DNA from 3 places in the Metabacillus rhizosphaerae genome. Region 1 is predicted to be linked to each of the others. Evidence: a T-box and tRNA genes for the amino acid it is inferred to sense, from the RefSeq annotation. Region 1 holds a T-box; the other regions hold tRNA genes.
The links. A T-box is a leader RNA that pairs with one kind of tRNA and senses whether it is charged. The one in region 1 lies ahead of argS (arginine--tRNA ligase), so its partner is inferred to be a tRNA-Arg.
Positions count from the first base shown of each region.

Region 2: it encodes a tRNA-Arg, which carries the amino acid that the T-box ahead of argS (arginine--tRNA ligase) is inferred to sense. The anticodon was not compared.
Region 3: it encodes a tRNA-Arg, which carries the amino acid that the T-box ahead of argS (arginine--tRNA ligase) is inferred to sense. The anticodon was not compared.

Region 1 covers NZ_CP147403.1:4,730,080-4,737,326, reverse strand. Annotated here, with positions in the region: gene WCV66_RS22895 (LysE family transporter) at 1-52, shown strand, start outside; gene WCV66_RS22890 (hypothetical protein) at 100-387, opposite strand; gene argS (arginine--tRNA ligase) at 588-2,276, opposite strand; T-box leader at 2,321-2,534, opposite strand; gene WCV66_RS22880 (ABC transporter ATP-binding protein) at 2,720-3,505, shown strand; gene WCV66_RS22875 (helix-turn-helix domain-containing protein) at 3,542-5,011, shown strand; gene hutP (hut operon transcriptional regulator HutP) at 5,285-5,728, shown strand; gene hutH (histidine ammonia-lyase) at 5,852-7,247, shown strand, end outside.
Region 2 covers NZ_CP147403.1:1,305,259-1,312,505, reverse strand. Annotated here, with positions in the region: gene WCV66_RS06295 (DMT family transporter) at 1-795, opposite strand, end outside; gene WCV66_RS06290 (PLP-dependent aminotransferase family protein) at 956-2,332, shown strand; gene WCV66_RS06285 (hypothetical protein) at 2,533-2,676, opposite strand; tRNA gene WCV66_RS06280 (tRNA-Arg) at 3,170-3,243, opposite strand; tRNA gene WCV66_RS06275 (tRNA-Ile) at 3,263-3,336, opposite strand; tRNA gene WCV66_RS06270 (tRNA-Gly) at 3,348-3,421, opposite strand; tRNA gene WCV66_RS06265 (tRNA-His) at 3,429-3,504, opposite strand; tRNA gene WCV66_RS06260 (tRNA-Trp) at 3,520-3,593, opposite strand; tRNA gene WCV66_RS06255 (tRNA-Tyr) at 3,602-3,685, opposite strand; tRNA gene WCV66_RS06250 (tRNA-Phe) at 3,720-3,795, opposite strand; tRNA gene WCV66_RS06245 (tRNA-Asp) at 3,958-4,034, opposite strand; tRNA gene WCV66_RS06240 (tRNA-Met) at 4,109-4,185, opposite strand; tRNA gene WCV66_RS06235 (tRNA-Ser) at 4,220-4,312, opposite strand; tRNA gene WCV66_RS06230 (tRNA-Pro) at 4,348-4,424, opposite strand; tRNA gene WCV66_RS06225 (tRNA-Arg) at 4,431-4,507, opposite strand; tRNA gene WCV66_RS06220 (tRNA-Leu) at 4,643-4,731, opposite strand; tRNA gene WCV66_RS06215 (tRNA-Leu) at 4,750-4,832, opposite strand; tRNA gene WCV66_RS06210 (tRNA-Lys) at 4,848-4,920, opposite strand; tRNA gene WCV66_RS06205 (tRNA-Thr) at 5,086-5,161, opposite strand; tRNA gene WCV66_RS06200 (tRNA-Val) at 5,176-5,251, opposite strand; tRNA gene WCV66_RS06195 (tRNA-Glu) at 5,255-5,329, opposite strand; rRNA gene rrf (5S ribosomal RNA) at 5,375-5,490, opposite strand; rRNA gene WCV66_RS06185 (23S ribosomal RNA) at 5,694-7,247, opposite strand, start outside.
Region 3 covers NZ_CP147403.1:1,513,242-1,520,488, forward strand. Annotated here, with positions in the region: rRNA gene WCV66_RS07175 (23S ribosomal RNA) at 1-244, shown strand, start outside; rRNA gene rrf (5S ribosomal RNA) at 354-469, shown strand; tRNA gene WCV66_RS07185 (tRNA-Leu) at 525-613, shown strand; tRNA gene WCV66_RS07190 (tRNA-Arg) at 624-700, shown strand; tRNA gene WCV66_RS07195 (tRNA-Ala) at 733-808, shown strand; tRNA gene WCV66_RS07200 (tRNA-Met) at 836-912, shown strand; tRNA gene WCV66_RS07205 (tRNA-Ile) at 1,141-1,217, shown strand; tRNA gene WCV66_RS07210 (tRNA-Ser) at 1,234-1,326, shown strand; tRNA gene WCV66_RS07215 (tRNA-Met) at 1,498-1,574, shown strand; tRNA gene WCV66_RS07220 (tRNA-Asp) at 1,578-1,654, shown strand; tRNA gene WCV66_RS07225 (tRNA-Phe) at 1,829-1,904, shown strand; tRNA gene WCV66_RS07230 (tRNA-His) at 1,932-2,007, shown strand; tRNA gene WCV66_RS07235 (tRNA-Gly) at 2,015-2,088, shown strand; tRNA gene WCV66_RS07240 (tRNA-Ile) at 2,101-2,177, shown strand; tRNA gene WCV66_RS07245 (tRNA-Asn) at 2,192-2,266, shown strand; tRNA gene WCV66_RS07250 (tRNA-Arg) at 2,353-2,426, shown strand; gene WCV66_RS07255 (DUF2089 domain-containing protein) at 2,672-3,067, shown strand; gene WCV66_RS07260 (SHOCT-like domain-containing protein) at 3,048-3,431, shown strand; gene WCV66_RS07265 (hypothetical protein) at 3,437-3,715, shown strand; gene WCV66_RS07270 (MDR family MFS transporter) at 3,809-5,329, shown strand; gene WCV66_RS07275 (aldehyde dehydrogenase) at 5,522-6,922, shown strand; gene WCV66_RS07280 (TetR/AcrR family transcriptional regulator) at 7,008-7,247, opposite strand, start outside.

The DNA of each region.
Region 1 (7,247 bases):
TGGCTTTGGTCTGTACTTTGGATATCAAGGATTAAAAGCGATATTTGGTTAGATGAGGATGACTCAATTGGTCTGATCTTTTTGAGTCATCCTCATTTTTTAGTGGGAATCATTAAAAGGTGCTTCTGTATCCTTATCTTTTTCATCATGTGTTGGGTGGGCCCCTGGGAATTGTCTAGGAACATCTTCATGCATATTACGGTATTCGTAAGTAAAGTTGCTATAGTATTGCTGACCTTCCTTCCATGGGGTGCTCTTATTTTCTACGGGTTCATCTTTACGGAAAGGAGAACCATATGCACCTTCAGGGAAATCCTCATGTGTTAAAAAGTTCCTTTGTTTTTCAACATTCGAAAAGTCTGTATATTCTTCTTCATTATCGCTCACGTTTACACCTCCATTAAATTCTTTTTGTTAGTTTGACCTTAATGATCTAAAATATAATGATGGAGAATTATATGAAAAGTTTACTATTTTGGGGAAAAGAGGAAGTTTTTTGTTAGTTAGATTCGTGGGAATGGAAATGGAAAAAATTGCAATAGACTCTACTTACTTATGCAGAGTCTATTGCTTAATAGTTAAAATTGTTACATTTCCTCAGGCGCCTTTATCCCAAGTAATCTTAGACCTTCACTCAAAACAATCGTCACAGTTTTCACTAAAGCTACCCGATTCTGTTTTTGATTATCCTCTGCTAAGATTTTGACAAGACCATAGTATTTATTGAATTCCTGTGACAAATCAATCAGATATTTTGCGATTTGCGATGGTTCGTATAACGTAAGGCTCTTTTTAATGACAGTTGGGAATTCCATAAGATGTTTCACCAAAGCCCAGCTTTCCTCTCCTTCTAAACCTTCAGCTTGTAAATCATTTGTTTCCTTTACTTTTCTTAAAATTGAGCATGCACGGGCATGTGTATATTGAACATATGGTCCAGTTTCACCTTCGAACTTTAACATCTCTTCTAAAGAAAACTCAATATTATTTAATCGTTCATTTTTTAGATCATGGAAGATAAGTGAACCAATCGCAACATTTTTTGCAACTTCTTCTTTATGTTCTAACGTTGGATTTTTTGCTTCAATATTTTGATTAGCTAGAATAATCGCGTCATTAATGACCTCTTCCAAAAGAACAATTTTCCCTTTTCTTGTCGACATTTTTTTGCCGTCCTTTAATATAAACCCAAAGGGAACATGGACTAATTCTTTTGCCCAGCTATAACCTAATTTTTCAAGAACGAGGAATACTTGTTTAAAATGAAGGCTTTGTTCATGGCCAACGACATATAACCCTTTTGAAAAATGGTATGTTTCTTGTCGATAAAGTGCTGCAGTTAAATCTCTAGTAGCGTAAAGGGTCGCACCATCAGTTTTTTTTATTAAACAAGGTGGTAAATCGAATTCTTCTAAGTTGACTACTTCTGCACCATCTGAATATGAAAGAATCTCTTGATTCTTTAATACATTTATGGTTTCTTCCATTTTATCGTTGTAAAAGGCCTCACCATGGTAAGTGTCAAACTCAATACCTAAAAGGGAATAGATTTTTGAGAACTCTTGAAGGGATTCTTTTCTAAACCATTTCCAAAGTGTCTTAGCTTCTTCATCGCCATCTTCGAGTTTTTTAAACCACATTCTGGCTTCAGCTTCTAAGTGTGAATGCATTTCTGCCTCATTATGAAATTTCACATAAAGATCGAGGAGTTCTTTTATCGGATTTTGCTTAACCCTATGTTCGTTACCCCAATTTTTATAAGCGACGATTAGTTTTCCAAACTGTGTCCCCCAATCACCTAAATGGTTTATTCGAATTGCTTTATAGCCAGACTTTTCAACAATAAGTGCAAGAGAATTTCCAATCACTGTTGATCTTAAATGTCCCATTGAGAAGGGTTTTGCAATATTAGGTGAAGAAAAATCAATCGTAATGTTTTCACCATTCCCAATTTGAGTCGAGCCGTATTTTTCACCCTGCTGTAAAATTGAATGAAGAACTTCCTTGCTAACGATTTTCTTATTGAAGAACCCATTCACATAGGGTCCATCAGCGACTACCTTTGCAAATAAAGGATGTTTTACGTTGTTTGCTAGCTCAATTGCGATTTGGTTTGGAGATTTCTTTGTGATCTTTGCTAATGTAAAACAAGGAAATGCGATGTCACCTTGGTTTGTGTGTCTTGGTTTTTCTATTAACTTTGTCACGTCACTAACAGGGAGAATGCCTTTTAAACATTTGGTTAATTCATCTGCAAAAATGCTAATTAATTCCATATCCATCACCTTTCTTCTGAAAAATAAAAAAATCCCGTCTCTAAATTAGAGACGAGATTAACCCGCGGTACCACTCTTATTGTTCATCATGAACCATCTTTGCCATTGATAACGAGGTTTTTCCCGGCTAGACCTACTTTGAATTTTCGGATTAGCATCTCAGAAGTGCGCTTCATTTTATTGAATCCATTAGGCTCCCACCATCCCTAACTCGCTTTTGGCATCATATAAAATTACTCTCTTCGTCGTCGAACAGTATAGCTTTTTAGTGATTATAAAGAAATAATAAAGAGAAAGCAATAAGAATATACAAAATAAGGTATCAGTTTATTTGGGATTTAGTCATGTAATATCAATTGTGTAAATGGTAAAATTTAATAATATTTTGTAATATGATAAAAATAGTAGCTTAAAAGTTTTAGATTAATCCGAGGTGGATATAAATGGAAAAAATAGTTGAACTCGAACAAATATCCTTAAAAAGAAACGGACACTGGCTTTTAAAGGATATAAATTGGAGTATCCATAAAGAAGAGAACTGGGTACTTTATGGATTAAATGGAGCGGGAAAGACAGCTCTATTAAACATGCTTTGTGCTTATTATTTCCCTACAGAAGGTCGTGCAACAGTATTAGGAAAAGTATTTGGACGAGATTATTTAGCTGAGAAGCTCCGTCAAAAAATTGGACTTGTATCATCCAAGTTACAACAAAAGTTGTATCAATCTGATACAGCGTTCCAAATCGTTTTAAGTGGAGCATTTGCTTCGATTGGTTTATATGAAAAACCGACCGATGAAATGAGAGAAAAAGCAATTAGATTATTAGAGGAATTGCACTGTTTATCTTATGCAGATAGAGCATATGAAACACTTTCTCAGGGGGAAAGGCAGCGTGTGTTAATTGCTCGTGCGTTAATGGCAGATCCTGAATTGCTAATATTAGATGAGCCAACAACAGGACTTGACTTTCTTGCTCGAGAACAGCTTTTGGAAGGACTCGAGTCGATTAATAAGAGAGGAAATGCGCCTACATTTCTTTATGTTACCCATCATGTTGAGGAAATATTGCCGATCTTCACACATACCCTTTTGCTGAAAAATGGAGAGGTATTTGATTCTGGTCTAACAAATGAGATGATATCAGAAGAAAAGCTATCAAAGCTTTTTGACTGTGATATTTTGGTTACATGGGAAAAGGGTCGTGTAAGCTTAAGGAGAAAGTTTTAAAAGTTGAAACTATTTTAATTAATTGGAGTTGCAGCAATGAAGATTCTCATGGTAGCAAAAGATGCACTGGAAGCACAGGGGATTCGCTGGATTTTACAATCACATTTCACAGGAATTCAATTAACAGTTTTGGATAATATGAAAGGGCTTTTAAATACAATACAGTACGAAAAGCCAGATTTTATCATTGTAGATATGGATAAATGGACATGGGAAAATGACACACTTAAAGATGCCTTACAAACTAATAAGATCCGTTGGCTCGGAATTTCATCTGAAAGGGTTTTTCGGGTTGCCTATCTTGGACTTTGCTTACATGCAGAGGACATTTTGTTTCGGCCGTTTTCTCCTTCAGATTTAATTAAACAAATTCAGCAAGTACGTTTTCAAATAAGGAACGAACAGCACCAGGTCCAAAATAGCAGGAATGAAAAATTAGAAGGTGTTGACGTAAACTACGCTGATTTTTTCATGACAGAAAGAATGTATAACCAACCAGTTATCATGTCGGCTTTTTTAACTCCACATGTAAATACACTACCATTTGTTTATGACACCATACAAGGTTATCACTTTACTGGAAAGCATCAATTTTTTGCATTATCTCACTTTATATTAGGGGTACATGAAACGGAAGAATCAACGCTTCTTAAGGAGGAATATCGCAGGTTTCTTACACACTGGAAAGAGAAAATGGAGGAGCCACTTGCACTTATTATAAATGCATCCACAAAAAAGACCACAATAAAAGAGATTTACCAACAAACAAAACAATTAACGGAACAAGTTTTCTTCGAGGGCTATGACATAATTTTATCCGAAGATGATCGTTCAGGCTGGCAGGAATTGGATCCGTTCCTTACACCACTTGAGCAACGACAATGGATTGAAATGCTTGAGAAGAGGGACATAAAAGCAATTCGTGAATGGGTTGAACATGAATTTTTTACATATAGACGGCCATATCCTAGTCCCGACATGGTCAGAATCCGACTTACAAGTGTTCTAGCTCAAATCCGTCGCTATATGAAGGCTTACAAAACAAATGAGGTAGAATGGGAAGCGGCATATCATAATGTCTTTCAACAAATCATCCGAAAGCCTGTAATCTATCAAATCGTTTCAGAACTGCTTACATTTATCACACAGCTACTAATACCAGGTCATGACAGTTTACAGGAGGGTGCTGGTACACTTGTCGAAAAGGTAAAAACAATGATCGAATCGAACTATTGGGATACCCAGTGGAATTTAGCTGCATGTGCTGAAGGACTTCGTATGAATAAAAGTACCCTAAGTCGTCGCTTTGCTGTAGAATCAGGACAGTCCTTTCGAGAAACCCTACATCAAGTACGTATTCGAGAGGCAAAACGTCTTTTGCAGGAAACAGATTTATCTCTAGAAGAAATTTCCCGTTTAACAGGTTATTCTCATCAAACCTATTTTAGTGCGAAATTCAAACAGCTAGAAGCTTGTACACCATTAGCCTATCGATCAAGGATTTAAACGGATTGATAAGTAGGAAAAGTAAAACGATAATAGCTCTAATGATTGGGATTTATGTATTATTGACAGCTGTTGTCATCAATGTGTATTTAAGAACATTTACAGCTTTCTTTACATAAGCTAGCATAAGAGGTGGAGCTTCATAGAAAAACCATATAGTACTAATTCATGAAACTTATGGTTGACACGTTGTTGTTGAAGCGCTTACAATTAAACTAGTTATTAGACATTAGAGTATTTTAGATGAGTAGGATAAAAGAAAGAGTTGTTTATATGGCATTGAATAAAGATCGTCGAATAGGTCGACACGCCATTCTTCTATTGCTGTCAGATAATCCGACTGAACAGTTGGCAAAGCTTGAGCAGTCAAATTGGAAGGGTTGTTTAGGAAAAGTTGGATCGATGGATGCTCAAAAAATAGTTGCAGCTATTGAAACAGCAGCTAAAAAAAATGAGATCGTAAAAACAGATGTTTATCGCGAATCACATGCTTTATACCATGCGATTATTGAAGCATTGCATGGTGTTACAAGAGGCCAAGTGCAATTAGGGTCAGTACTTAGAACCGTTGGTTTATCTTTTGCTGTTTTGCGAGGCAACCCATATGATAATGAGCAAGAAGGAGATTGGATTGCTGTTTCCTTATATGGCACAATAGGTGCACCTGTTAAGGGATCTGAGCATGAAACCATTGGCTTAGGTATTAATCACATATAATTTGCCCATAGTATTTTAGTTAATAGGGGGCTATATCTTGATATCCTTTTGGATTTCATTGATATAGCCCCCTTTTCTATTGATCCTTTACTTAGCTAAAGGGAAATGAAGGGAGAAAAAATAATGGTTACATTAAATGGTCAAACACTAAGTTTTTCAGAGGTTGAGAAGGTTCTTTTTGATCGTGAAAAGGTTGTTTATTCAGAAGAGAGTATGAGAAAAGTTCAAGAAAGTCGAAAAGCTGTTGATAAGATTGTTGCTGAAGGAAGAATCGTTTACGGCATTACAACTGGCTTTGGAAAATTTAGTGATGTGTTTATAGATAAAGAGAATGTTGAAGCATTGCAACTAAATCTAATCCGCTCCCATGCATGCGGAATTGGCGATCCTTTTCCAGAAGTTGTTTCAAGAGCAATGATCCTCCTGCGAGCAAATGCATTACTGAAAGGTTTTTCTGGTGTACGCCCAGTTGTAATTGAACGATTGTTGGATTTATTAAATGCGGAGATTCATCCAGTGATTCCACAGCAAGGATCACTTGGTGCAAGTGGTGATTTAGCACCACTCTCACATTTGGCGCTTGTCTTAATTGGTGAGGGCGAGGTCTTTTATAAAGGGGAGAGATTACCTGCAATAAATGCTTTAACGAAAGAATCAATTTTTCCAATCACCTTAACAGCAAAAGAAGGGTTGGCTCTAATTAATGGAACACAAGCAATGACAGCAATGGGGGTTGTTGCCTATTTAGAAGCTGAAAAACTAGCATATCAAACAGAGTTAATCGCATCTCTTACAATTGAGGGGTTACGTGGGATTATTGATGCATTTGATGAAGATATTCATCTTGCACGAGGTTATAAGGAACAAGTAGAAGTAGCTGAGCGAATGCGTGCTCATCTTGTGGATAGTCATTTAACGACAAAACAAGGGGAAATACGTGTTCAAGATGCTTATTCAATTCGCTGTATTCCTCAAGTACATGGGGCAACATGGCAAACGTTAAACTATGTGAAGGAGAAATTGGAAATTGAAATGAATGCAGCTACGGATAATCCGTTAATTTTTGATGACGGTGAAAAGGTTTTATCTGGTGGGAATTTTCACGGACAGCCAATTGCATTTGCGATGGATTTCTTAGCGATTGCGATTGCAGAACTAGCAAACATTTCAGAACGTCGAATTGAACGCTTAGTAAATCCTCAATTAAATGATTTACCACCGTTTTTAAGTCCTGAACCAGGCTTGCAATCAGGTGCAATGATCATGCAGTATGTCGCAGCATCTCTTGTATCTGAAAATAAAACATTAGCACACCCAGCAAGTGTTGATTCCATACCATCATCTGCAAACCAGGAAGATCATGTTAGTATGGGAACAATTGGATCAAGACATGCTTACCAAGTAATTACGAATACACGCAGAGTATTAGCAATCGAAGCAATTTGCAGTATGCAGGCAGCCGAAATACGTGGTAAAGATCAAATGGCTACAGCGACGAGTGAATTTTTAGAAAATGGAA
Region 2 (7,247 bases), 2.2 Mb from region 1:
TTCATCGAGGAAAACTGTTGCAAATAGTATCATCAAAAATGGTTGTAAGTATTGAATCTGACTAACTCTTGCTATTCCGCCCATAGCCATTCCGCTATACCAAGCAACATATGCTAGAAATTGACTAACAACTGCGAGATAAATAAAACTGACCCAAGCTTGTATTGGAGCATTGAGCATTTCAGTTGTAAGGTTTAGTCCAACTGGAATAATGAAAAATGGGGCACCGATCATAATCGCCCAAGCAATTACTTGCCAACTCCCTAATTCTTTCGCTAATTTCCCACCTTCTGCGTAACTAAGTCCAAGGATAATCACTGCTGCTAATAAAGCTAAATCGGCAAATTGTAATTTTCCTAACCCTAGATGAAGTGCATACACAATAACTGCTAAAGAGCCGATTATACTAGAAATCCAGAATTTTAGAGAAGGGACTTCACCAGCTCTAAACATTGCAAATCCAGCTGTAGCTAATGGTAACAGAGCTAATTCCACCGCTCCATGAGAAACAGGCAAGGATTCCATTGCACTAGAAGTGAGGAGAGGAAATCCTAAAACTGCACCAAAAGCAACAATAAGTAGACTTTTGAATTGGTGAAGAGAAGGGAGCTTTTCTTTACGAACAATGAATACACCAGCAACTAAAATTGCGGCAACAACTGTTCTTCCTAAACCGACGACCGTGGTCCCAAAATACTCTACTGCAATACTTGTAGAAGGGAGCGTTAAGCTAAAACAAATAACACCTACTAATCCTAACAATAACCCAAATTTCTCTCTGGTTTCACTCTGCATCATATCCTACCTACCTTTTTACTTCGTATTATATCTGTACCATTTTCTGCTTTTCTTAAAAAACAGTTCTGATATAATTAACATATTAATAGGTACACACAATAAAAATAAACCATTTTTTTACCCATCTGTACCAGTACAGTTGAAGGAGGATAAATGTATGAGCTCAAAATATATTGAGATAATGGAAGAAATTAAGCTTCAGCTAGCAGATAGGTCGCTTATTGCAGGGAGTAAACTTCCTTCTGTTCGTCAGCTATCTGAGCATTTTTCATGTAGCAAAAATACTGTCATTAAAGCATACGAAGAACTAGAAAAAGAGCATTTAATTTATTCTGTTCCTAAAAGTGGCTACTTTGTTTTGAATGAATTTCAACATGCGACCAATGAAAATGACGTGATTGATTTCTTGTCTGCTGGTCCAGATAAAAACGTTATGCCTTATGTTGAATTTCAACATTGTATGAATCAAGCAATTGAACAATATAAAGAAGAGCTTTTTACATACTCTGATCAACAAGGGCTTTACTCATTACGAGTCCAGTTAGTGAAATATTTGCAGAATCTACAGGTGTTCACTCAACCCGATAGAGTAGTTGTTGTTTCTGGTTCGCAGCAAGCACTTAATTTATTAGTTTCAATGCCGTTTCCAAATGGAAAAAACAATATTCTAATTGAACAGCCTACTTATTTCGGATTCATTGAGTCCATCAATATACAAAAAGCTAATACTTTTGGAATTGAGTTATCGATGGAAGGCATTGATCTCGATCGTCTGGAATACATTTTTCGAAATAACGATATAAAGTTTTTCTATATAATCCCGAGATTTCACAATCCACTTGGACATTGTTACTCGAATAGCGAAAAGAAAAAAATCGTTGAGTTAGCTGAAAAATACGATGTATATATAGTGGAAGATGATTTTTTAGGAGACCTTGACCCAAATGCAAAATCCGATCCTTTATTTTCTTTCGATCCTTCAGGGAGAGTGATTTATATTAAAAGCTTTTCGAAAATATTCCTCCCAGGGTTAAGGATTGCTACAATCGTTCTTCCTACATTAATGATTAACAATTTTTTACGATATAAATTTAGTTCGGATTTTAATAGTTCAGCACTTTCACAAGGTGCTCTAGAAATCTATTTAAAAAGTGGAATGTTTAATAGCCATCTCAAAAAAATAAAAGAGGTATACCATACTAAAATGCAAATCCTTCAAGAAGCCTGTGAATTATTGCTACCGGCTGATACTCATTTTTCAAAACCGACTTCAGGGTTCTATCTATCCATCAGTTTGCCCGAAAATGTGACAGCAAAACAGGTAGTTCATATGCTAAACGAGCAGCGTATATTTGTTGATGATGCCTCTAGAATGTTTTTGCCAGAATATAAAAAGGAAAATCTCCTTCGATTAAGCATCTCACAAGTGAACGAGAGTCAAATTAAACTAGGGGTAGAGCGATTGGCTCATTGTATTTCTTTAATTAACAGTAGAAAAAATCATATTACTCCAAATAACTTTTTACTCTTGTAGTATGGGTGAGTTTAATTGAGGGTAGCATCATCTGTTCCAATGTAACATCTTTCAACTAATGTAAGTTTCACTTCATCACCTATCTTAATTGCAGCAGATTTCCTAAGTATAATAAAAACAACAAAGCGACCATTTCTATTCTAATCAGAATAAAAAGGTCGCTTATACGATTTCTACACTCATAATTTTTTCCCTTCAGTTCAGTTAATCCATTGTTTTACCAGATTATCTTTTGAATGATCCTTAACATCAGCATTAAATTTATCAAATAAATAAGTTAAATAAGAATTTAATTCAAATCGGTCCCCCTTAACAAAATCAGATAAAATATGTTTTTTCTCCATCAATACATGTCTCCCTTCTTTATTCTTATCTACATGATTCCCAAACTATTAATATCTTATACATATAAAATAAAAAATCTTTATAAATTTTCTACGAAAAACAAAGCAAGAACTTCGATGCGATGGCTGTTATTTTATTAAATTTATTCATTTGCACCCTCTTCGATCTGATATTCCTTCTATTTCTTCAGAAAAAAATTTTGCAAGTTTTAAGAGAAAAATTGGGAAATTTATGGCTGATGCTGAAAATGACTGTAAGAATACTTCGAATTGAGTGGATGACTTTGGAGATCGTGCTGGAAGCGATAGCTAAAGACCGATGTCGGAGGAGACACATAAGGACTTCTGCGAAAAGACATTGTTAGAATATTTAAAAGTGAAGAATTAAAGAAATAAACGTCTCTCCTTATAAAGGTTTATTCTTATTTGTGATCTACAGCTTTGTAAAGAGAATTCAATGCAAAAAAACTAATCCAAGTTAGATTAGTTTAAACGTGCCTTAGAGGTTTCGAACCTCTGACCGACGGCTTAGAAGGCTGTTGCTCTATCCAGCTGTGCTAAAGGCACAAAATAAAATATTAAATGATGGGCCTAAATGGACTCGAACCATCGACCTCACGCTTATCAGGCGTGCGCTCTAACCAGCTGAGCTATAGGCCCATTTTAAAAATTGGAGCGGGTGAAGGGAATCGAACCCTCATCATCAGCTTGGAAGGCTGAGGTTTTACCACTAAACTACACCCGCAAGTAAATGGGGCGACTGATGGGAATCGAACCCACGAATGCCTGAACCACAATCAGGTGCGTTAACCACTTCGCCACAATCGCCACTATATTTTAAACTGGCAGGGGCAGTAGGAATCGAACCCACATCAAAGGTTTTGGAGACCTCTATTCTACCGTTAAACTATGCCCCTATTTTAAATGGTGGAGGGGGGCAGATTCGAACTGCCGAACCCTAAGGAGCGGATTTACAGTCCGCCGCGTTTAGCCACTTCGCTACCCCTCCGCGTATTTTCAATATTTAGATAATTTATGTTAAATGGTGGCTCGGGACGGAATCGAACCGCCGACACATGGATTTTCAGTCCATTGCTCTACCAACTGAGCTACCGAGCCATTTAGTTTACGGCTTCCACTAAGCTTCGAATCTCTTCGTCAGCTCCATCGCTCACATCCTCACGTATTTACATACGCTCCGGTGTTCGCTCAGTCGCTTCCTCGACCTTCTCGCTTATTGAAACCCTTCTCCTTGAGACAAGGGAGTTTTAAAAATAAAAATGGCGGTCCGGACGGGACTCGAACCCGCGACCTCCTGCGTGACAGGCAGGCATTCTAACCAACTGAACTACCGGACCATTTTGGTTGCACTAAAACACTCCTATGTTTCCTTGCTAAGAAGTAAGAGTAACTGAGTTTCGTCAACTGAATTTGGTTGCGGGGACAGGATTTGAACCTGCGACCTTCGGGTTATGAGCCCGACGAGCTACCAGACTGCTCCACCCCGCGATAATAGAAATATAAATTTTAATTAAAAAAAGTATGGAGGAGGAAGGGGGATTCGAACCCCCGCGGGTTTTGACACCCCTGTCGGTTTTCAAGACCGATCCCTTCAGCCGGACTTGGGTATTCCTCCAAATATATGGACCTTATATAACCAAAAACTTTGACTGGTCGGGAAGACAGGATTCGAACCTGCGACCCCTTGGTCCCAAACCAAGTGCTCTACCAAGCTGAGCTACTTCCCGGTTATATGGCGCGCCCGAGAGGAGTCGAACCCCTAACCTTTTGATCCGTAGTCAAACGCTCTATCCAATTGAGCTACGGGCGCATTAAATATATTTGTCTAGCTACGAAAGCCAAACCGTACGGCTGTTTCACTTCTTCCTGCGGAGTCAAACAACGACTCCTTCTCAGAAGCTCCAACATCCTATCGGTTTAAGCGGGCTTTCTCCGCTTTTCTAAGTGGTGCCGAGGACCGGAATCGAACCGGTACGGTAGTCACCTACCGCAGGATTTTAAGTCCTGTGCGTCTGCCAGTTCCGCCACCCCGGCACTTTGCTAATGTAGAGATGCGGGTGAAGGGACTTGAACCCCCACGTCACAAGGACACTAGATCCTAAGTCTAGCGCGTCTGCCAATTCCGCCACACCCGCAAGATGTGTATATGATGAGCCATGAAGGACTCGAACCTTCGACCCTCTGATTAAAAGTCAGATGCTCTACCAACTGAGCTAATGGCTCATTATAAAAATGAGTAGTATTATGTTGTTTTGCACTTGTAATGACGCCCATATTCCAGAAAGTCTAATCAAGTAGTAGTTCAATATGTGCGCTGAAGTATCGCTTTGATGCTTATTCGATCGTGCTCTACCAACTGAGCTAATGGCTCATATATAAATAATAAAGTGGTGCCGGCAAGAGGACTTGAACCCCCAACCTACTGATTACAAGTCAGTTGCTCTACCAGTTGAGCTACACCGGCACAATAGATTTAGATGGTGGAGGATGACGGGATCGAACCGCCGACCCTCTGCTTGTAAGGCAGATGCTCTCCCAGCTGAGCTAATCCTCCAAATGGTGACCCGTACGGGATTCGAACCCGTGTTACCGCCGTGAAAGGGCGGTGTCTTAACCGCTTGACCAACGGGCCAATTACAAAAACAAACAAAATAATAGCCCCGAATAAGGGGCTATTGCCTGGCAACGTCCTACTCTCACAGGGGGAAACCCCCAACTACCATCGGCGCTGAAGAGCTTAACTTCCGTGTTCGGCATGGGAACGGGTGTGGCCTCTTCGCCATCATTACCAGACAAATTTAATTGAAAGGTTGTTCCTTCAAAACTAGATAACGATTTACAATTCAATTCACTGAGTTTACGCTTTTACTTTGTCCAGCTACAGAAGCCAAATCCTACGGTAATTTCGCTATCTCGTACGAAGTCAAAGAACGACTTCTTCTAAGGTCGCTCCAATTCCCTATGGATAAAAGCTAAGCTTCTTCCGCTTTTCTATTTAGGTTAAGTCCTCGATCGATTAGTATCTGTCAGCTCCACACGTCACCGCGCTTCCACCTCAGACCTATCAACCTGATCATCTTTCAGGGATCTTACTAGCTTACGCTATGGGAAATCTCATCTTGAGGGGGGCTTCATGCTTAGATGCTTTCAGCACTTATCCCTTCCGCACATAGCTACCCAGCTATGCCTTTGGCAAGACAACTGGTACACCAGCGGTGCGTCCATCCCGGTCCTCTCGTACTAAGGACAGCTCCTCTCAAATTTCCTACGCCCACGACGGATAGGGACCGAACTGTCTCACGACGTTCTGAACCCAGCTCGCGTACCGCTTTAATGGGCGAACAGCCCAACCCTTGGGACCGACTACAGCCCCAGGATGCGATGAGCCGACATCGAGGTGCCAAACCTCCCCGTCGATGTGGACTCTTGGGGGAGATAAGCCTGTTATCCCCGGGGTAGCTTTTATCCGTTGAGCGATGGCCCTTCCATGCGGAACCACCGGATCACTAAGCCCGACTTTCGTCCCTGCTCGACTTGTAGGTCTCGCAGTCAAGCTCCCTTGTGCCTTTACACTCTACGAATGATTTCCAACCATTCTGAGGGAACCTTTGGGCGCCTCCGTTACATTTTAGGAGGCGACCGCCCCAGTCAAACTGCCCACCTGACACTGTCTCCCAGCCCGATAAGGGCTGTGGGTTAGAATTTCAATACAGCCAGGGTAGTATCCCACCGACGCCTCCACCGAAGCTAGCGCTCCGGCTTCTCAGGCTCCTACCTATCCTGTACAAGCTGTACCAAAATTCAATATCAGGCTACAGTAAAGCTCCACGGGGTCTTTCCGTCCTGTCGCGGGTAACCTGCATCTTCACAGGTACTATAATTTCACCGAGTCTCTCGTTGAGACAGTGCCCAGATCGTTACGCCTTTCGTGCGGGTCGGAACTTACCCGACAAGGAATTTCGCTACCTTAGGACCGTTATAGTTACGGCCGCCGTTTACTGGGGCTTCGGTTCAAAGCTTCGCTTACGCTAACCTCTCCCCTTAACCTTCCAGCACCGGGCAGGCGTCAGCCCCTATACTTCGCCTTGCGGCTTCGCAGAGACCTGTGTTTTTGCTAAACAGTCGCCTGGGCCTATTCACTGCGGCTTTTCCGGGCTATTCACCCTAAAAAGCACCCCTTCTCCCGAAGTTACGGGGTCATTTTGCCGAGTTCCTTAACGAGAGTTCTCTCGCTCACCTTAGGATTCTCTCCTCGCCTACCTGTGTCGGTTTGCGGTACGGGCACCTCTCACCTCGCTAGAGGCTTTTCTTGGCAGTGTGGAATCAGGAACTTCGGTACTATAGTTCCCTCGCCATCACAGCTCAGCCTTATACGACAACGGGATTTGCCTCGTTGTCAGCCTAACTGCTTGGACGCGCATATCCAACAGCGCGCTTACCCTATCCTTCTGCGTCCCCCCATTGCTCAAATGGTGAGGAGGTGGTACAGGAATTTCAACCTGTTGTCCATCGCCTACGCCTTTCGGCCTCGGCTTAGGTCCCGACTTACC
Region 3 (7,247 bases), 2.4 Mb from region 1:
TACGAGAGGACCGGGATGGACGCACCGCTGGTGTACCAGTTGTCTTGCCAAAGGCATAGCTGGGTAGCTATGTGCGGAAGGGATAAGTGCTGAAAGCATCTAAGCATGAAGCCCCCCTCAAGATGAGATTTCCCATAGCGTAAGCTAGTAAGATCCCTGAAAGATGATCAGGTTGATAGGTCTGAGGTGGAAGCGCGGTGACGTGTGGAGCTGACAGATACTAATCGATCGAGGACTTAACCACAAAATATACAGCAGCCTAACGGTTCCTGTAAAAATAAGAGAAACTTAGTGAATTGAATTGTGAATCGTTATCTAGTTTTGAAGGAATATCCCTTCAATTTAATATTTTATCTGGTAATGATGGCGAAGAGGCCACACCCGTTCCCATGCCGAACACGGAAGTTAAGCTCTTCAGCGCCGATGGTAGTTGGGGGTTTCCCCCTGTGAGAGTAGGACGTTGCCAGGTAAAAGCCCCTAATTTGGGGCTATTATTTTGTCGAATTTTATCCTATTTTTAGTTAGCCGGGGTGGCGGAACTGGCAGACGCACAGGACTTAAAATCCTGCGGTAGGTGACTACCGTACCGGTTCGATTCCGGTCCTCGGCACCACTTACAAAATGCGCCCGTAGCTCAATTGGATAGAGCGTTTGACTACGGATCAAAAGGTTAGGGGTTCGACTCCTCTCGGGCGCGCCATTAAGTTTAAAAGTAGTCTGAAGATTTATTTTGGGGCCTTAGCTCAGCTGGGAGAGCGCCTGCTTTGCACGCAGGAGGTCAGCGGTTCGATCCCGCTAGGCTCCACCATATAGTTAAATAATAAATTTCCATTTTGGCGGTGTAGCTCAGCTGGCTAGAGCGTACGGTTCATACCCGTGAGGTCGTGGGTTCGACTCCCTCCGCCGCTACCAATTTGGACCTTTAGCTCAGCTAGTTAGAGCACGAAAGAATAATCATCGAAGCGATACTTCAGCGCACAAATTGAGCTGCTACTTGAATATGCTTTCTGAAATTTGGGCGGCAAGTACAAGTGAAATAATACTTAATATGATATATTATCTAATGAGTCATAAGGTTTTCCTTTAGAGCACAACAGGCTACTAAGTAGTATTGAATAATATATACTGAAATTAACACAGGGACCTTTAGCTCAGCTGGTTAGAGCAGACGGCTCATAACCGTCCGGTCGTAGGTTCGAGTCCTACAAGGTCCACCAGTTTCCATCATATTACGGAGGAATACCCAAGTCCGGCTGAAGGGATCGGTCTTGAAAACCGACAGGGGTGTCAAAACCCGCGGGGGTTCGAATCCCCCTTCCTCCTCCATATTTTTAAAATTTTATATTTTATTATCGCGGGGTGGAGCACGAACGAATATGCTTCATTGATTAACATCAGCGTACCGATTGAACTGCATCTTGAATTTACTTCCTGAAATCGGGACGGTCCGTATAAGCAGAAACAATATTCATAGGATATCTTTATTATTTTTATTATCGCGGGGTGGAGCAGTCTGGTAGCTCGTCGGGCTCATAACCCGAAGGTCGCAGGTTCAAATCCTGTCCCCGCAACCAAATGGTCCGGTAGTTCAGTTGGTTAGAATGCCTGCCTGTCACGCAGGAGGTCGCGGGTTCGAGTCCCGTCCGGACCGCCATTTTTATTATGATAATATTTACTTTTTTACTAATCTTAAGTAAAAGGGTTTCGGTAAGCGAAAAGGTCGAGGAAACGACTAAACGAACACCGGAGCGTATGTCAATACGTGAGGATGTGAGTGCAGGAGTTGACGAAGAGATTTGAAGCTTAACGGAAGCCGTAAACAATTTATGGCTCGGTAGCTCAGTTGGTAGAGCAATGGACTGAAAATCCATGTGTCGGCGGTTCGATTCCGTCCCGAGCCACCATTTTTTAGATTAAATTTAACTCTTTTGGCGATTGTGGCGAAGTGGTTAACGCACCTGATTGTGGTTCAGGCATTCGTGGGTTCGATTCCCATCAGTCGCCCCATTTACTTGCGGGTGTAGTTTAGTGGTAAAACCTCAGCCTTCCAAGCTGATGATGAGGGTTCGATTCCCTTCACCCGCTCCAATTTTTAAAAGGGGGCCTATAGCTCAGCTGGTTAGAGCGCACGCCTGATAAGCGTGAGGTCGATGGTTCGAGTCCATTTAGGCCCACCATTTCATATTTTTATTCCGCAGTAGCTCAGTGGTAGAGCTATCGGCTGTTAACCGATCGGTCGTAGGTTCGAGTCCTACCTGCGGAGCCATTTTACTTGGAGTAATCCTCAAAATGGCTGAAGAACACCTCTCTTAGAGTGAGAGTTTTGAAGTTTTCTTCTACTGTAAATATAGTGCGCCTTTAGCTCAGCAGGATAGAGCAACAGCCTTCTAAGCTGTCGGTCAGAGGTTCGAATCCTCTAAGGCGCGTAATCACAAAAAGCAAAAACTAGTCAACCATACAGGTTGGCTTTTTTTATTGGAAAAAGATACTATATGTTAGATTAAAGGCTTTTCTATATGTTAACCTCCAAAAAGTGATTGGATCCATAATGTTTATAATATTATTTCAAAAATTAATTTATTTATATAAATTAATTAAAGTATTTAATAATAAACTTGAATTATTTAATTTCTGTATTAAAATATAGATATAAACGTGAAAGGGGAGAATCATGGCTTATCCATTGATAACAGATTGTCCAGTATGCACTAAGAAGTTGAAAGTTACAAAATTACATTGTTCAAATTGCCAAACAACTATTGAAAATGAATTTGAGATGTCTAAATTTTTTTCTCTGGAACAGGAGCAGCTTCAATTTATCGAAGTTTTTTTAAAATGTAGGGGAAATATTAAAGAAGTAGAAAAGGAGCTATCCATATCTTACCCTACAGTCCGTGGAAAACTAAATGAAATTATTGAAGCGCTTGGATATGCTGCACAATCAAAAAGTAAGATCGATAAGAAAAAGGTAATTTCAATGCTAGAATCGGGTGAAATAACTCCTGAAGAGGCAATTAACATGATTAAGGAAGGTGAGGCGGATGCATATGAAAGAGGAAATAGCTAAAGTGATGGCCATGGTACAAGAAGGGAAGCTTGATGTAGAAAAAGCAGCTGAACTTCTACAGGTGATGAGAGGAACAGAAACAAGAAATCTACCGGAAAAAGAAGTAGATTACAATAAAAAGATGCTCAGAGTACAAGTTGTATCTACTGAGGGAGATAATATTAATGTGAATGTGCCAATCAATCTAGTTAAAGCTGTTTTAAAAGCTGGCCATGGAATTGCGAGCAAGGTTCCGCAAGCAGAAATGTATGTAAAAGACATTGATATTGATCTTCTTCTGCAAGCGATAGAAAACGAAATAGACGGACAAATCGTTGATATTACCTCTGCAAACGGCGATAAGGTATCCGTTATTATTGAGTGAGATAAATGATTAAAGTAACGATTGTAACAAAGAAAAATTATCACTTTGTTGTCCCAGTTCCTTATTTTGTTTTGAATTGCTGTGGCTCTCTTTTATCGTCAAATGCTTTTTGGAAACAAGTAAAAAAATGGACAAAACAAGATTCTAAAGTAAGTGTATGGCTGCCTGATTCATTGGATAAAATGACATTTAAAGTATTAGTGTCCTCCTTGAAGGCTCACAAAGGATTACTGTTAGTGGATGTCAAATTGAATGATAATATGAAGGTTAAAGTGGAATTATAATGTTGTAGATTTTAAGAGTGTAGGCTAATGTCTTCATTTAGTGAATCTATAGTATTAAGGAAACAACATAAATAGATTAAAGGAGACACACATTTGAATACTGAGAATAACAAAATAGGCTTTGTTGTTGCTGGTTTGCTATTAGCTATATTGATGTCATCGATGGACAATACGATTGTAGCAACAGCGATGGGGACAATTGTTTCAGATTTGGGTGGCCTTGATAAATTCATATGGGTAACTTCTGCCTATATGGTAGCTGAGATGGCCGGTATGCCAATCTTTGGGAAGTTGTCTGACATGTTTGGACGCAAACGATTTTTCATCTTAGGGATTGTTCTTTTTTTATTCGGTTCCATTCTTTGCGGTACAGCACAAAGTATTGAGCAGCTTAGCGTTTATCGAGCTATACAAGGAATTGGCGGAGGTGCGCTAATCCCAATCACCTTTACCATTCTTTTTGATATTTTCCCACCAGAAAAACGAGGGAAAATGACAGGCTTGTTTGGAGCAGTTTTTGGTCTTTCAAGTATTTTTGGTCCGTTGCTAGGTGCTTATATTACGGATTACATAAGCTGGCATTGGATTTTCTACATTAATCTTCCGCTCGGGCTAATTTCATTCTTTTTAATTTTTAAATATTATCAAGAATCTCTAGAGCATTCTAAGCAAAAGATTGATTGGATTGGTGCTTTTACCCTTGTGGGTGCGGTTATTTGTCTTATGTTTGCATTAGAGCTTGGTGGAAACGAATATGATTGGGACTCAATTAATATTATTAGTTTATTTGTAGGCTTTGTCATTTTATTTATAACATTTTTAGTTGTCGAAACGAAAGCATCAGACCCGGTTATTTCGTTTAACATGTTTAAGGACAGATTATTTGCTTCTAGTACTCTTGTAGGCTTGTTTTATGGAATAGCCTTCATAGTCGCTTCAATCTATATCCCTCTTTACGTACAAGGTGTCACAGGGGGAACTGCTACAAATTCTGGACTTATTCTTCTGCCTATGATGCTAGGTGTTGTCGTTTCTAGTCAGCTAGGGGCAATCTTAGCGTCAAGGATCGGATATCGGAATGTGATGATGGCTTTCGCAGTTATCTTCATTATTGGAATCTACCTTCTAGGTACACTGACAGTGGATACACCTAAATTGATCTTAACGTTGTACATGATTATTGTTGGTCTTGGAACAGGAGCTTCCTTTTCTGTATTAAGCATGGCTGCGATTCATCATATGGATGCAAGACAAAGGGGTTCAGCCAATTCAACAATCTCTTTTGTACGACAACTTGGAATGACAATTGGAATAACAGTTTATGGAATTATCCAGCGGAACATCTTTTCAGAACATATGCATGACTCTTTCGAAGGCAGCGGGCAAGCGTTTCAGGGAAGTGATCCACGGTCTCTTTTATCACCTGAAGCAAGAAAAGCAATTCCTGAACCAATACTTGAAAAAATCACAGATGCATTATCTAGTTCAATTGCCCAAACATTTATTTGGGCGTTGATCCCTGCTGCTCTTGTTATTGTTTTTGTTTTTATGTTGACGAATGACAAACTTGCAATGTCCACTCCTGCAACAAAGCAGGAACCACAGACTGAATAGCGAAAATTATTAATAAAGTAGTAAGAGCTTATTCAATTAGGATAAGCTCTTTACTTTGATGCCTATCAAGATGGAACAGACTCAAAAAATTACTAGGTTACCTTGAATCGGAAAATCTACTTCGTTAACAGTTTGTATATCATTTAAATTCAATTTGTGTTAATGAAAGCTAAATAGGTAGGAGGGATTTCGTTGCCTAAAACAATTACTAAAGATCATACATTAGATTCAGTCCATTCAAATGTTCTATTGCAGAAAAAATTCTTCCATAGTGGTCAAACAAAACCAATCGAATTTAGAGTGAAAATGCTTGAAAATCTTGCTAATCTAATCCGTTCCAATGAGGAGCAAATATGTGAAGCGCTAAAACTCGACTTAAATAAATCAAAAACCGAAGCATATGTTACAGAAATTGGATTTTTGCTTGAAGAGATCCGCTTTACTTTAAAAAATATCAACAAATGGATGAAACCAGAAAAGGTAAAAACTGCAAAGACCCATATTGGATCAAAAGGATACAAAATTGCTGAGCCTTATGGTGTCACACTAATTATTGCGCCATGGAATTATCCTTTCCAATTACAGCTAGCTCCATTAATAGGTGCAATTGCTGCGGGTAATACAGCTATTTTAAAACCTTCAGAATTAACCCCACATACTTCCAGCTTGCTTGCTAAGGTAATTAGTGAGGTGTTTGATCCAGCATTTATTGCGGTAATGGAAGGCGGAGTAGAAACGACTAGCCACTTACTTGAACAGCCGTTTGATTATATTTTTTTTACAGGGAGTGTACCGGTTGGGAAAATCGTGATGCAAAAAGCAGCTAATCGATTGATTCCTGTTACGTTAGAGCTTGGGGGGAAAAGCCCTTGTATTGTAGACGAAACTGCAGATATCGGATTGGCTGCTAAACGAATTGCATTTGGAAAGTGGACAAATTCAGGACAAACTTGCATAGCTCCTGACTATTTGTACATTCATAAAAACATTCAAAATAAGTTTATCGAAGAATTAAAAAAAGTTGTTGTTGATTTTTATGGACAAAATCCAATTGAAAACGAAGAGTATCCCAAAATTGTGAATCAACGACATTTCAATCGTGTAAGAGGGTATTTAAATGATGGAGAAATTTTGTTCGGTGGACAAATTAGCGAAGAAAAACATAAGATTAACCCCACATTGATAAAGCCTAGAGATATGTCAGTCCCTGTAATGACGGATGAAATTTTCGGTCCAATTTTGCCGATAATTGAATATGAACATATTCAAGACGTAATTGATTTTGTTACAAGTCGTCCAAAGCCATTGGCGCTTTACATTTTTACCACAAATGAAAAGATTGAAAGTGTGGTTACAAATTCTATTTCATTCGGAGGAGGATGTGTCAATGATACGTTAATGCACATAGCGACACCTTATCTTCCATTCGGTGGAGTAGGAGAAAGTGGGATAGGTTCATACCATGGTGAATCTAGTTTTGTTGCCTTCTCACATTACAAAAGTGTTCTCAAACAAACGAATCGTTTTGACTTGCGTTTTCGTTATCCAAATGCAAAAAATAGTTTAAAAATCATTAAGCGATTTATGAAATAGTTGATAACAAGGAAGGCTGGTCAAAATCTTATGGACTAGCCTACCTCGTTACTTTTTGCAGGGACTTTAATTACATAGAAAAACCTTACTTTATAGGAGATAACCCGTGCATTAAAAACTGTACCGTTCTTTCGATTTCGGCCTCATCGTCCCATTCTGCTTCAGGCACTAACAAATAGCGGGCAATAACATAGCCAAAGATCGTTGAAGCTGTCATCCGGATAACGCTAAAAGGTGGCATGTCAATGATCTGTCCTTTAGCCTGGTAATGTGCAATCACCTTTTCGAACCGTTCAAATATTTTTTTCGCAATATGTTCTTTAAA